DNA from 2 places in the Bradyrhizobium sp. LA6.1 genome. Region 2 is predicted to be linked to the other one. Evidence: riboswitches for the same ligand, from Rfam matches in the RefSeq annotation. Region 2 holds a riboswitch; the other holds the start of a gene.

Region 1 (7,182 bases), on a different contig from region 2:
TCGTTTCGAGCTCGCCGTCGAACGTGAACGGCCCGCGCGACACGATCACGTCCGCAGCGAAGGGCAGCGGTGCCTCGGGCGGATCGACGAACCGCAGCGTGTAGGTGTGCTGTGGCTTGCTCGCGAATGGCGCGATGTGCTGCCGGCCGATGGCGAGGAACACGTTTGCGGGCGACTCGGGCAGCGCGGCGGCTGCGGCGGTGACGTCGGCGACTTCGATCCAGTTGTCGCCGGGCGCCCTCGTCCAAGGCGCGCGCTCGAGCGCGATCAGCGGCGTGCCCGTTTGCGCGCACGCCTGGACCGCGTGGCGGCTCATCTCGGCAGCGAAGGGATGCGTGGCGTCGATCACATGCGTGATGCGCTCACGGCGAATATAGTCGGCAAGCCCGCTCACGCCGCCGAAGCCACCGATGCGGGTCGGCAGCGGCTGATCGGCGGGCGCGCGGGTTCGGCCGCCATAGGAATACACGGCGTCGATGTGCGCGCGTGCGACTTCCGCGGCGAGCAAGCTCGCATCGGCGGTTCCGCCCAGAATGAGGGCGCGATTCATGGCTGATCCCTGGCTGACCATCATCGGTATCGGCGAAGATGGCCTTGCCGGGCTGTCCGAAGCAAGCCGAAAGGCGCTCGCCAAGGCAGAAACTGTTTTTGGTGGCGAGCGTCATCTCGCGCTTGCTGATGTGGGGGGGCGCGGTCGCCCGTGGCCGGTGCCGTTCGACGCAGACATCGTGCTGAGCTGCCGCGGCCGGCCGACGGTGATGCTCGCCTCCGGCGATCCGTTCTGGCACGGCGCGGGTGCAAGTCTCGCCGAGAAGCTCGATGCCAACGAGTGGATCGCGCATTCGGCGCCATCGACCTTCTCGCTCGCCGCCGCGCGGCTCGGCTGGCGCCTCGAAGCCATTGCCTGTCTCGGGCTTCATGCCGCGCCGTTCGAGCGTCTCGTACCGCATCTCGTGCGAGGTGCGCGCATCATTTGCCTCGTGCGCGACGGCAAGGCAGCCGGTGAGCTCGCCAAATGGCTGAGCGAGCGCGGGTGGGGCGCCTCGGCGTTCTGGACTCTCGCCGCGCTCGGCGGGCCGCGCGAAAGCATCGCTGAGCATCGTGCCGACAGCTTTGCGGGCGATCTGGGCGAAAACCTGGTCGCAGTAGCGGTCGAGGCGAGGGGCGGGCAAGGCATTCCCAGCAGCTCCGGCCTGTCCGACGATCTCTTCATTCACGACGGCCAGATCACCAAGCGGCCGGTGCGCGCGCTCGCGCTCTCGGCGCTGGCGCCGCGACCCGGCGAGCGGCTGTGGGATATCGGCGCGGGTTCTGGCTCGATCTCTGTGGAATGGGCGCTGTGCGGCGGGACGGCGACCGCCATCGAGGCGCGCGACGATCGCGCCGCGAATATCCGCAGCAATGCTGCAGCGTTCGGATTGGCGCATCGGATCACCGTCATCACGGGGAGCGCGCCGAAAGCCTTTGCTGCGTTGGAAGCGCCGGATGCCGTCTTCATCGGTGGCGGTCTCGATATCGCGATGTTCGATGCCATCTGGCCACGGCTTGTGCCGGGTGCGCGGCTCGTCGCGCATGCGGTAACGCTGGAAACGGAAGCGCTGCTCGGCGAGCTGCACCAGCGTCACGGCGGCGAGCTGATGCGGGTCGAGATCGCACATGCTGGCCCGCTCGGCCGCTACAGGTCCTGGGAAGCGTCGCGACCCGTGGTGCAGTGGAGTGCGGTTCGATGAAAGTCGCCGGACTCGGATTCAAGAAGGATGTGACGTTGGCTTCGTTGCGCGAGGCGCTGCTGGCTGCCGGTGGTTTCGAAGGCCTTGCGGCGGTCGCGACTGTTAGCGACAAGGCCGACGCGGAAGCGCTAAAGCAGCTCGCGCGCGAATGCGGTGTGCCGATCAAGGCGGTCTCGGCTGAAGCGTTGGCCAACATCCATACGCCGACGCAGTCAAAACTCGTCGCCGAAAAGTTCGGCACGGGCTCGGTCGCTGAAGCCGCGGCGCTCGTTGCGGCTGGCCCCCGCGCGCGATTGATTGCGACGCGGGCGGTCTCGCGGGATCGCACCGCGACCGCCGCGATCGCGGAAGGAGACGGCGCATGACGGTGCACTTCATTGGTGCAGGACCGGGCGCTCCGGATTTGCTGACGTTGCGTGGACGCGACCTGATTGCGGCCTGTCCGGTCTGCCTCTATGCGGGCTCGCTGGTGCCCGAGGGCGTGCTGGCGCATTGCCCGCCCGGGGCGCGCATCGTCAACACTGCGCCGCTGTCGCTCGACGAGATCATTGCGGAGATCGCCGCCGCGCATGCCGACGGCAAGGATGTCGCCCGCTTGCATTCCGGCGATCTCGCGATCTGGTCGGCGATGGGCGAGCAGCTTCGCCGTCTGCGCGCGCTCGGTATTCCCTACACGGTCACGCCGGGTGTTCCGTCGTTTTCGGCTGCAGCAGCTGCACTGGAGGCTGAGCTGACGCTGCCCGGTCTTGCCCAGTCAGTCGTGCTGACGCGCACGCCGGGCCGCGCCAGCGCAATGCCTGAGGGCGAAAAGCTCGCAGCGTTTGCCGCCACCGGTGCGGTGCTCGCGATCCATCTGTCGATCCATCTGCTCGACAATGTCGTCGCCGAGCTGACGCCGCATTACGGCGCGGATTGCCCCGTCGCGATCGTCTGGCGCGCGAGCTGGCCGGACCAGCGCATCGTCCGCGCCACGCTGGCGACGCTCGATGCCGCCGTCGGCACCGAGATGGAGCGCACCGCACTCATTTTGGTTGGCAAGACGCTTGGAGCGGCGGATTTTGACGAGAGCCGCCTCTATGCCGTCGACTACGACCGCCGCTATCGGCCGGTCGGTGCCGAACCGCGCTTTCCGGAGGCATCGTGATGCCGGCAGGGCTCGTCATCTCCGCGCCGGCCTCCGGCGTCGGCAAAACCACGCTGACGCTGGCGCTGGCGCGCGCCTGGCGCAATCGCGGATTGAACGTGCAGTGCTTCAAGAGCGGGCCCGACTATATCGATCCCGCCTTCCACGCCGCTGCGACGGGGCGCGCTTCCGTCAACGTCGATAGCTGGGCGATGGATCGCACCACAATCAGCCATCTCGTCAGCCGCGGCACGGACGCGGACGTTGTTCTCGCCGAAGGCTCGATGGGCTTGTTCGACGGCGTTGCCGCGCGCGGCGTCTCGGGCACGGGCGCCACCGCCGACATCGCGGAGATGCTGGGCTGGCCGGTGGTTCTGGTGATCGATCCGTCGGGTCAGGCGCAGACGGCAGCCGCCATCGCCGCAGGTCTCCGCGATTATCGCCCTGGCGTGCGCCTTGCGGGCGTCGTGCTCAACCGCGTCGCCAGCCCGCGCCATGAAGACCTCGTGCGGCGTGCACTGAACGACGCCGGCATCGCCGTGTTCGGCGCGCTGCCGCGTCATGCCGAGATCAGCCTGCCGAAACGGCATCTCGGCCTGGTGCAGGCCGAGGAGCAAGCCGAGATCGGCAAGCTGATCGACGAAGCCGCGCGCTTCGTCGCCGAGCATGTCGATCTCGATGCGGTGCTGCGATCGGCAGCAAGCTGGTCGCCGCAACCGGCGGCAAGCGGCATCAATGTGACGCCGCCCGGACAGCGCATTGCGTTGGCCCGCGATGCCGCGTTCTCCTTCATCTATCCGCACATGCTGGAGGCCTGGCGCGCGGCCGGCGCCGAGATCTCGACATTCTCGCCGCTTGCCGATGAAGCGCCCGATGCCAGCGCCGATGTCTGCTGGCTGCCCGGCGGCTATCCCGAGCTGCACGCGGGGAAGATCGCGGCCAATGCCCGCTTTCGCAGCGGCTTGCGCACCTTCGCTGACACACGGCCGGTGCACGGCGAATGCGGAGGCTATATGGTGCTGGGAACCGCACTGACCGATGCCGACGGCATCCGTCACGAGATGACGGGCCTGCTCGGACTGGAGACGAGCTTTGCCAAGCGCCGCATGCATCTCGGCTATCGTCTCGCTGCGCTCGCCGCGCCGATGCCGGGCCATCAGGTCGGCGCCCGCCTGCGCGGCCACGAGTTCCACTATTCGACGATTGTCGCGCAGCCGGATACGCCGCTGGCGGTCGTGCACGATGCAACAGGCGCGGTCATTGCTGAGACCGGCTCGCGCCGGGGACAAGCCACCGGCACGTTCTTCCACCTGATCGCGGAGGATCGGTGAGCGGTTTTGTCACTTTCATCTCGGCCGGCCCCGGAGACCCCGAGCTCCTCACGCTCAAAGGCGCCACGCGGCTGCGCGATGCCGACGTCGTGCTCTATGACGACCTCGCCTCCGGCGCGATCCTCGATCTGGCCCGGCCCGGCGCCAATCTCGTCGCGGTGGGGAAGCGTGCAGGGCGGCCCTCGACCAAGCAGCACCACGTCAACCGCCTGCTGGTCGACTATGCCGCGGCCGGCGTCCGTGTGGTGCGGCTGAAATCGGGCGATGCCGGTATCTTTGGCCGGCTCGAGGAGGAGCTGGAGGCGCTGCGCGAAGCCGGCATCGGCTACGAGATCATTCCCGGAATCACCTCGGCCTGTGTCGCTGCCGCGCAAGCCGGCATTCCCCTGACCCGGCGCCACACCTCGCGCCGGGTGCAGTTCGTGACCGGGGCCGATGTCACCGGCGAGCTGCCGCAGAATTTGAACTGGGCGGCGCTGGCGGATCCCGAAGCGACCACCGTGGTCTATATGGGCCGGCGCACCTTTCCGGCGCTTGTCGCAAAATTGATCGAGCACGGCCTCGCCCCGAGCACTCCGGCCCTGTTCGCCGAATCCCTCGGGCGTCCCGACGAGCGGCTGGTCCGCACCACCATTGCCGAGCTGGCCGAGCAGCTTGCGCGGGGCGGCGCGGCCTCGACGGCCGCCGTGATCCTGTTCGGCGCGCTGGCGGGCGATTATCCGTCATGACCGTCCCGGCCGCCCTTCGCCCCTTGACGCCCGGCTGGCGAAAGGGGCACACAGGAGATGCATGGTGCTCGAGGCGGCGCAAACCGCCGGAGCATAATCGGGAATGGGGGTGGGCGGACAGTTACGCCGCCCAAAACCCCAGCCGCCCCCGCGACTGTAAGCGGTGAGGGGCTCCGATCAGCCACTGGGCCGCAAGGCTCGGGAAGGCCGGAGAACCCCAGTGAACCGCGAGCCAGGAGACCGGCCGTGCATGTTTTGTGGCCAAGGCCGTCGGGTGTGACGGCAGGAAGGAACTGAACCATGCATATCGAACCCGGAGTCGTATCGGGCGCCAAGCTCGTGTTGAGTTACGCAACCGGCATCGCCGTCGGCGGCGTTGCGCTGAAGCTCGCGGTCGAGACCGTGCGCGAGCAGGGCATCACGTCGTTCGCGGCGCGGACGCTCGCCACCACGGGCCTCGTGTTCGTCTTCTTCGAGATCCTGCCGCACTTCCCGGTCGGCGTCTCCGAGGTGCACTTCATCCTCGGCTCGACCCTGTTCCTGCTGTTTGGGGCGGCGCCCGCGGCCTTCGGCCTTGCGTTCGGACTGTTGTTCCAGGGCATCTTCTTCGAGCCGCCCGATCTGCCGCAATTCGGCATGAACGTCACCACGCTGCTGGTGCCGCTGTTCGGGATCCAGGCGATCGCCGCGCGGATCATTGCCCGCAACACCGCCTATGTCGATCTCAGGTATCGCCAGGCGCTGGCGCTATCGACCACGTATCAGGCCGGCGTCATCGCCTGGGTTGCGTTCTGGGCGCTCTATGGCTCGGGCTTCGGTGCGACCAACCTCGTCAACATCGCGACCTTCGCGGCCTCCTACGCGCTCGTCATCGTGATCGAGCCGCTGGCCGATCTCGCCGTGCTGGCACTGGCAAAATCGCTGCGTGGCGTCACCGCGCCCGGTCTCGTCACGCCGCGCCTGCACAACGCGGCTTAAGAGACAAAGGGGCGGCCGTCATGGCCGCCCCTGCACGCGCGATGCTGACACTCTCCCTGATAGGCATCGGTTGCGGCGATCCCGGGCAGCTTACGCGCGCCGCCGTTCAAGCCATCAACGCGGCCGATCTCATCCTGATCCCGCGCAAGGGGACGGCGAAGTCCGATCTCGCAGATCTCAGGCGGACGATCTGCGCGGATGTGCTCACCAATCAAACGACGCGCATTGCCGAGTTCGATCTTCCCGTGCGCGATGCCGGCGAAGCGGATTATCACAAGGGCGTCGACGATTGGCACGATGCCGTGGCCGCGGCCTGGTCGCAGACGATCGCCAGCCATCTCGAAGGTGAAGGCAAGGTCGCGCTGCTGATCTGGGGCGATCCCTCGCTCTACGATTCCTCGCTGCGCATCGCGCGGCGGCTCGATCCGTTGCCTGATATTGAGGTCGTGCCCGGCATCACTTCGATCCAGGCACTGTGCGCGGCGCATGCGCTGCCGCTCAACGACATCGGCGAGCCCTTCCTGGTCACGACGGGGCGCCGCTTGCGCGAAGGCGGCTGGCCGCAGGGCGTCGACACCGTGGTGGTGATGCTCGACGGCGGCACGGCGTTCCAGTCGCTCGATCCAGCGGGGCTGCACATCTGGTGGGGCGCTTATCTCGGCATGCCCGATCAGATCGTCATGTCGGGCGTTCTGGCCGAGATCGGCCCGCACATCGTCGCCGCGCGACAGGATGCGCGCGAGCGGCATGGCTGGATCATGGACAGCTACATTCTCAAGCGCAGGCCGTAAGCGAGGCAGCATGCTCCCTGAATGGGTCTATCGAAAATGTCCTGAGGTCTCCGCCGCCCACCGCGAGGCGGCGCTCGCGCGTCAGGCGCAACTCACAAAACCGGCCGGCGCGCTCGGCCGGCTGGAGCAGCTTGCGGTCGAGCTTGCGGGCCTGCAGGCGACCGAGCAGCCGCGCGCCGCGCGAGTGCCGATCATCGTCTTCGCCGGCGATCACGGCATCGTCGCGCAGGGCGTGTCGGCCTATCCGCAAGGAGTGACCATCGCGATGATGGCGAATTTTGCCTCGGGCGGTGCTGCGATCTCGGTGCTGGCGCGTGAGCTTGGCTCAAACCTTGAGGTCGTCGACGCCGGCACGTTGGCGCAGGAGGCGATCGCGGGCGTCGTCGCCGACAAGCCGCGCCAGGGCACGCGCGACTTCAGCGTGGAAGCCGCGCTCACCCCGACGGAGCTGGCATTCGCCTTCGAGGCCGGTCAGCGCGCAGTCGCGCGCGCAGACGCCGG
Region 2 (7,182 bases):
GAACGGCGCGCAGGAGACGAAACCGGCGCTGCGGTAGAGCGAGATGGCGGGCGCGTGCAGGGCTGCCGTGCCGGTCTCCAGGCTGAGGTGCACGTAACCCCGCCTGCGGGCTTCGGCGATGATATGGCTCAGCAGTGCGCGCCCTACCCCGGTGCCCCGTGCAGCGGGAGCGGCACGCATCGACTTCACCTCGCCATGCGTATGATCCAGCTCCTTCAGCGCACCGAACCCGAGCAGGACATCGTCCTGCCAAGCCGTCCAGAAGGTCACGGAGGCAGCCGAAAGGCCGGTGGCATCGAGAGCGAAGGCGCGCTCGGCCATGACGCTGCGCAGCTCCTCGAGATGATGTGCCAACAAGTCGGCGACATAGGGCGCCGTCGGATCGTCTCGTCGGATCTCCACCTCATCCCCCTGCAGTCGTACGCGTGCCACCGTTTAAGCACAGGTGGCACGCCCGCGGCATAGTCATGATCGGTGCTATTCCCAAGTCAGCGCACCACCATTCTGGTATTCGATGACGCGGGTCTCGAAGAAGTTCTTCTCCTTCTTCAGATCCATTGCCTCGGACATCCACGGGAACGGGTTCTCGACCTCGGCGAACACCGGAGCGAGCCCGATCTGCGCACAGCGCCGGTTGGCGATGAAGTGCATGTACTGCTCGCACAGCGCAGCATTCAGGCCGAGGAAGCCGCGCGGCATCGTGTCCCGTCCGTAGGCGGCCTCCAATTCGGCTGCGTCGCGGATCATGCCGCGGATCTCGTCCTGGAACGCTGCCGTCCACAGATGTGGGTTCTCGATCTTGATCTGGTTGATCACGTCGATGCCGAAGTTGAGATGGATGCTCTCGTCGCGCAGGATGTATTGATACTGCTCGGCGATGCCGACCATCTTGTTGCGGCGGCCGAGCGACAGGATCTGCGCGAAGCCGGTGTAGAACCACATGCCCTCGAACACGACGTAGAAGGCGACGAGATCGCGCAGGAAGGCGCGGTCGCTATCCGGCGTCCCCGTCTGGAACGATGGATCGTCCAGGTGCTGCGTGTGCTTGAGCGCCCAGGCCGCCTTGTCCGTGATCGACGGCACCTCGCGGTACATGTTGAACAGCTCGCCTTCGTCGAGGCCGAGGCTTTCCACGATATACTGAAAGGTGTGGGTGTGAACCGCCTCCTCGAAGGCCTGCCGAAGGAGGTACTGCCTGCACTCCGGATTGGTGAGGTGACGGTAGATCGCCAGCACGATGTTGTTGGCGACCAGCGATTCGGAAGCCGCGAAGAATCCGAGATTGCGCTTGATCGCGCGCCGCTCGTCCTCGGTCAGCCCGTCCCGCGACTTCCATAGCGCGATGTCGGCCTGCATCGAAACTTCGGTCGGCATCCAGTGATTGTTGCAGCCTGAGAGATACTTCTCCCAGGCCCATTTGTACTTCAGCGGAAGCAGCTGGTTGACGTCGGCGCGGCAGTTGATCATCCGCTTCTCGTCGACGGAGACGCGGCCGCCGGCGCGGTCGATCGCACCTAGGCCGGTCGGGTCGGCCGGCTCGAGCTTGAGCTGGGTCTGCGGACGCAGTGCGGTGGCGAGACTTGAGACGGCAGGAGCGGCCGCTGTGGTTTCGGTATCGGACCAGTCGAGCATCGTCATCTCCTCACTGGCACGCTTCGCATTCGGGATCGTCGATCCGGCAGGCCTTGATGCCGTCGAGGTCCGGCGTTGCTGCGGTCGGCATCATGATCGGCGCGTGCGACACTGCCACTGACGCGGACACCGCATTGAGCTTTCCGTCAGTGCCCTTCAGCGTCGATTTCTCGACATGCGTGGCGCTGCGGGAGCGCAGGTAATAGGTCGTCTTCAACCCGCGTCGCCAGGCCAGCCGGTAGAGCGCATCGAGCTTCTTGCCGGAGGGATTGGCGATGTAGAGGTTGAGCGACTGCGACTGGTCGATCCATTTCTGCCGGCGCGCGGCCGCCTCGATCAGCCAGGCGCTGTCGATCTCGAAGGCGGTGGCGTAGAGCGCCTTCAGATCGTCAGGAACGCGGTCGATCTGGCCGACGCTGCCGTCGAAATATTTGAGGTCGGAGATCATGACCTCGTCCCAAAGCCCCCTCGCCTTGAGGTCGCGGACCAGGAACTCGTTCACGACCGTGAAGTCCCCGGACATGTTCGATTTCACGAACAGGTTCTGATAGTTCGGCTCGATCGACTGCGAGACGCCGCAGATGTTGGAGATCGTCGCCGTTGGCGCGATCGCCATGACGTTCGAGTTGCGCATGCCGCTGGACGTGACCTTCTTGCGGAGGCGGTCCCAGTCGAGCGTTGCGGAGCGATCGACGTCGAGACCACCGCGCGCGTCGGCGAGAAGCTGGATGGAGTCGAGCGGCAAGACGCCCTTCGACCACAGCGAGCCCTCGAAGCTCGGATAGCGTCCGCGCTCCGCGGCGAGATCGGACGACGCTTCGATCGCGTGGAACGAGATTGCCTCCATGCTGGTGTCGGCAAACGCCACGGCCGCGTCGGACGCGGTCGGAATGCGCTGGACCTGAAGCGCTTCCTGAAAGCCCATCAGGCCGAGCCCGACGGGACGATGACGCATGTTGGAGCGGCGCGCTTCGGGGATCGTGTAGAAATTGATGTCGATGACGTTGTCGAGCATCCGGACGGCGGTGGTCACCGTCCGCTTCAGCTTGGCCTGGTCGACACCATCAGGCCCGACATGGTTGAGCATGTTGACGGAGCCGAGATTGCAGACCGCGACCTCGTCGCCCGAGGTGTTCAGCGTGATCTCGGTGCAGAGGTTCGAGGAATGGATCACGCCCGCGTGGCGTTGCGGCGAACGCAGATTGCAGGGGTCCTTGAAGGTGATCCAGGGATGACCGGTCTCAAACAGCATGGTCAACATGCGACGCCAGAGGTCGCTCGCGCGCACGGTCTTGAAGACGCGCATGCCGCCGGCCTTCGCCCTGGCCTCATAGGCCTCGTAAGCCGTCTTGAACGCCTCGCCATAGAGATCGTGCAAATCGGGCGTCTCGTCAGGCGAGAACAGCGTCCATTCGCCATCGGCATCGACGCGCTGCATGAACAGGTCCGGCACCCAATTGGCGGTGTTCATGTCGTGGGTGCGGCGGCGGTCGTCACCGGTGTTCTTGCGCAGGTCGAGGAATTCCTCGATATCGACGTGCCATGTCTCCAGATAGGCGCAGACGGCGCCCTTGCGCTTACCGCCCTGGTTGACGGCAATCGCGGTGTCGTTGGCGACCTTCAGGAATGGGATGATGCCCTGGCTTTCGCCGTTGGTGCCCTTGATGTGGGCGCCGAGGCCACGAACCGGGGTCCAGTCGTTGCCGAGACCGCCGGAATATTTTGCGAGCAGCGCATTGTCCTTGATTGACTTGAAGATGCCGTCGAGGTCGTCCGACACTGTGGTCAGGAAGCAGGACGACAATTGCGGACGCAGCGTACCCGAATTGAACAGCGTCGGCGTCGAGGCCATGAAGTCGAACGATGACAGCAGATCGTAGAACTCGATCGCCTTGGCCTCGCGATCGATTTCGCGCACCGCCAAGCCCATCGCGACACGCATGAAGAAGGCCTGCGGCAATTCGATCCGCTTGCCTCGGACGTGCAGGAAGTAGCGGTCGTAGAGCGTCTGAAGACCGAGGAACTGGAAGTTCAGGTCGCGTTCCGGCTTCAACGCGGCCGCGATCCGGCCAAGGTCGAAGCGGGCGAGTTCAGGATCGAGCAGTTCGGCGGCGATGCCGGTCTTCAGATAGGCCGGGAAGTATTCGACGTAGCGCATCGTCATGTCGGCCTGCGAGGCGGACGTCGGCACGCCATGGACGTAGGACAGCACCTCGCCGCGGAGCTTGTCCAGCAGCAGGCGCGCACTGACATAAGCATAATTCGGCTCCTGCTCGACCAGCGTGCGTGCGGCCATGATCGAGGCCAGCGCCAGTTCGTCCTGGCTGATGCCGTCGTAGAGATTGCGGGTGGTCTCGGTGAGCACGGGTGCCGCGGAGACGCCGTCGAGACCGGCGCAGGCTTCGCCGATAATCAGCGCAAGCCGCTTGGTGTCGAGACCAACGCGCGAACCGTCGGCGAGCGTGACATGAAGGACCGGCGCGACAGCGGGCGTCGCTTCCGCGGCCGCCTCCTCGGCGCGCTGGCGCGACCGCTCCTCGCGGTACAGCACATAGGCGCGTGCGACCTTGTGGTGCTCGCTCCGCATCAAGGCGAGCTCGACCTGGTCCTGCACGTCCTCGATATGGAAGGTGCGTCCCTCGCCTGCCCGCCGCATCAGCGCAGCGACGACTTCGGCCGTGAGCTGCTCCACGCTCTCATGGACGCGACGCGAGGCGACCGCGCTGGTGCCTTCGACCGCAAGGAAAGCCTTGGTCATGGCGACCGCGATCTTGGCGGAATCGAACGGCGAGACCTTGCCGTTGCGACGGATGATCTGCATAGCCGGCTCGCTCGAAGCAGGCGCAAGCGATTGTGGACGCAAATGAACGATGGGTGCGGAGGCGGTGTCCGCGTCGTGCAGGTTCAGTGACATCAATGGGCCCCGTGATGCGCGCGTTGTGTTTGAACGGGGCTGTAAGGAAGGACGCTGCAGAAACGCCGGCAGCAGAGTTGCCGGGCGGTGCATGCAAGCGACCGCCGGACACCCCGCCCGTGGACGTTCAGATTGTCGCGGCAGGTCTCCTGGCTCGCAGGTCGTCGCCCACTTCCCGTCTTCCCGGCGCGAAAGGCGCCAGTGACGATTGTTCGGAAGCAGCTCGCTGCTGACAGTTGCGGGGGCAGCGCCGGAATTCCGCGCTCTCGCGCGGTTCACCGGCTTCCCTCTTAGCCACTAAATCTTGCGATCCAGCGGAACCGTGACGCCCACATGTGGTGACATATGCAGCCGGGTGTCAACGATTCGTTGCGGGTCATGAGCCCTGTGCCCTGTGGAATGCGGGAATTCGCACTTGGATCGCGCCTCAGCTTGGCGCGCTATGAGGTCCGCATCCCGACTGCAAGATCACACAGTCCGGCGCGACGCTGCCGCTGCATGTCGCCTCGCAGCCGCTCACCAGCGACGCCACTCTCGCTTCCAGCACACGCAGCTCCGCAATTTTCGCCCTGATCGCACCGAGGTGCTTCGCCGCAAAGGTCCTCGTTTCGCTGCACGGCGCGCATCGCTGGCCGGCGAGCCAGACCGCGCTGGTCAGCCCGGTGCGCGTCACGATGACGGCGGTGAAGGCGCCCACGCCGCCCAGGAACGGCATGGACGCCCGATGCTATTCGGACGAAAGGTGATAGCCGCGATCGCGATAGTCGAAATCGACGAGCTCGCAGATCCGGGCCGATGGATCGGCGGGCGCCGCATAATAAGCCCTGATCTCCTTGATGCGACCGCTCGCCCCTTCGAACGCGTACCATTCGTCGCCGCGAAGCGCCGTGCCCTGCTTGCGCTTCCAGTGCGTCCATTCGATCACGGCTTCCGGCGACGTCGACGAGCAAAGAATCTTTTCGATCGTCCATTGCGACCCGAGATTCTCGACGCACCAGATCCATTTGCGCGCGATGGTATCGGCGCCACGCCATGGAATGTCCGGCAAGCCGGACGGGAAGTAGTGAACCGCGTCCGCCGTGAAGCAGGCCATCAAGGCATCGTAGTCGGCGGCGTTGCAGGCGTCGAAATAGCGACGGATCGTCGCCTCCATGGCGGCGGGCGATGTCTTGCTCATGTCAGGCTCCCGCCCGGATCGTCGTGGCCCTCGCCGGATCCGCACCGGCCTTTTTCCAAGCCTCAAAGTCGGCGCGCACGGCAGGTGTGGGCGGATAGACGCCGTAGAGCGGCTCGCCGGCACTGATACGATACGACAGGTACTTCTCGAGCTGGTCCCGCCTCTCGCAGAGGTCGGCCATTTCGGCGGCCAAATGCCGTGGCACGACCGTGATGCCGTCACCGTCACCGACGATGATGTCGCCCGGGTAGACCGCCACGTCGGCGCAGGCGATCGGGATATTCAGGTCCGCGACGCGATGATAGGACAACCGCGTCGATGCGGTGACCTGCCGCGCATAGGCCGGGAAATCGAGCCGCGCCAGCTCCTGGCCGTCACGAAACGCGCCATCGGTGACGATCGCGGCTGCGCCGCGCACCTTCATCCGCGTCGGCAGCATGGCGCCCGCCGATGCTGCGCGTGGATCGTTGCGGCTGTCGATCACCAGGACATGGCCGGGCGGAATGTTCTCGACCGCTTCCCATTGCAGATTGTCCGCGTTCGGATACGGCGTGAGTGTCTCTATGGTATCGAGATCCTCTCGCGCCGGGATCATCCGCATGGTGAAAGCTTCACCGGCGAAGCGGACCGCGTCCTTGTTCATCGGCACCAGCCCGACCAGAAAGCACTGGCGCAGGCCTTTCTTGAACAGCTCGGTGGTCAGCGAACCCGAGGAGACATCCTTCAGCCGGCGGATGACAGACGGATCCAGGGGACTAAGCTTCGTCTTTGGTTCGTACATGGCCATCCTCCCTCAGCGGCGCTTTCCGACCTCGTGGACGTCACGGGCCCAGGCGCGCGCCTGCTCCGACAGGCTGAAGCCGAGGCCCGGCCGGTTCGGCACGATCATGCGGCCGTTCACGACCTCGAGCTTTTCGTTGAACATCGCCTCCGACCACTCGAAATGCTCGACCCAGGGCTCCCGGGCATAGGCCGCGGTCAGGTGCAGATGGATCTCCATGCAATAGTGCGGCGCGAGCTGGAGCTTCTTGTGGTCGGCGAGCGCGAGGATCTTGAGGAACGGCGTGATGCCGCCGACGCGCGGCGCATCCGGCTGGATGAAATCGACCGAATTGTTGCGGATCAGCTCGTAATGCTCGTCGATGCTGGTCAACATCTCGCCGGTCGCAATCGGGGTCGCAAGCTCGGCTGCCAGCGCCGCATGACCTTCGTAGTCGTAGGCGTCGAGCGGCTCCTCGATCCAGGTCAGGTTAAATTGCTCGGCGATGCGGCCGAAGCGCAGAGCCGTGGTGCGGTCCCATTGCTGGTTGGCGTCGATCGCCAGCGGAACGTCGCCGATGTGGTTGCGAACCGCCTCGATGCGCTTGAGGTCGACCATCGGGTCGGGCTGGCCGACCTTCAGCTTGATGGCGCCGATGCCCCTGTCGAGCGCCATGCTGACGCGCTCCTTCACCTCCTC

What was found. A riboswitch is a leader RNA that binds a small molecule or an ion and turns the genes downstream of it on or off. The one in region 2 is predicted to bind cobalamin.
Region 1: another riboswitch for cobalamin. It lies ahead of ABIB99_RS21185 (energy-coupling factor ABC transporter permease); the one in region 2 lies ahead of ABIB99_RS08190 (ribonucleoside-diphosphate reductase subunit alpha).

Annotation. Positions count from the first base shown of each region.
Region 1 covers NZ_JBEPQK010000008.1:44,557-51,738, forward strand. The annotation lists gene ABIB99_RS21155 (cobalt-precorrin-6A reductase) at 1-550, opposite strand, end outside; gene cbiE (precorrin-6y C5,15-methyltransferase (decarboxylating) subunit CbiE) at 549-1,730, shown strand; gene ABIB99_RS21165 (cobalamin biosynthesis protein) at 1,727-2,095, shown strand; gene cobM (precorrin-4 C(11)-methyltransferase) at 2,092-2,874, shown strand; gene ABIB99_RS21175 (cobyrinic acid a,c-diamide synthase CobB) at 2,874-4,184, shown strand; gene cobA (uroporphyrinogen-III C-methyltransferase) at 4,181-4,912, shown strand; cobalamin riboswitch at 4,958-5,175, shown strand; gene ABIB99_RS21185 (energy-coupling factor ABC transporter permease) at 5,213-5,890, shown strand; gene cobF (precorrin-6A synthase (deacetylating)) at 5,932-6,681, shown strand; gene cobT (nicotinate-nucleotide--dimethylbenzimidazole phosphoribosyltransferase) at 6,692-7,182, shown strand, end outside.
Region 2 covers NZ_JBEPQK010000003.1:217,603-224,784, reverse strand. The annotation lists gene ABIB99_RS08200 (GNAT family N-acetyltransferase) at 1-402, opposite strand, end outside; gene ABIB99_RS08195 (ribonucleotide-diphosphate reductase subunit beta) at 478-1,632, opposite strand; gene ABIB99_RS08190 (ribonucleoside-diphosphate reductase subunit alpha) at 1,643-4,546, opposite strand; cobalamin riboswitch at 4,669-4,886, opposite strand; gene ABIB99_RS08185 (MerR family transcriptional regulator) at 4,974-5,261, opposite strand; gene ABIB99_RS08180 (nuclear transport factor 2 family protein) at 5,274-5,723, opposite strand; gene ABIB99_RS08175 (ribonuclease activity regulator RraA) at 5,725-6,504, opposite strand; gene ABIB99_RS08170 (L-talarate/galactarate dehydratase) at 6,517-7,182, opposite strand, start outside.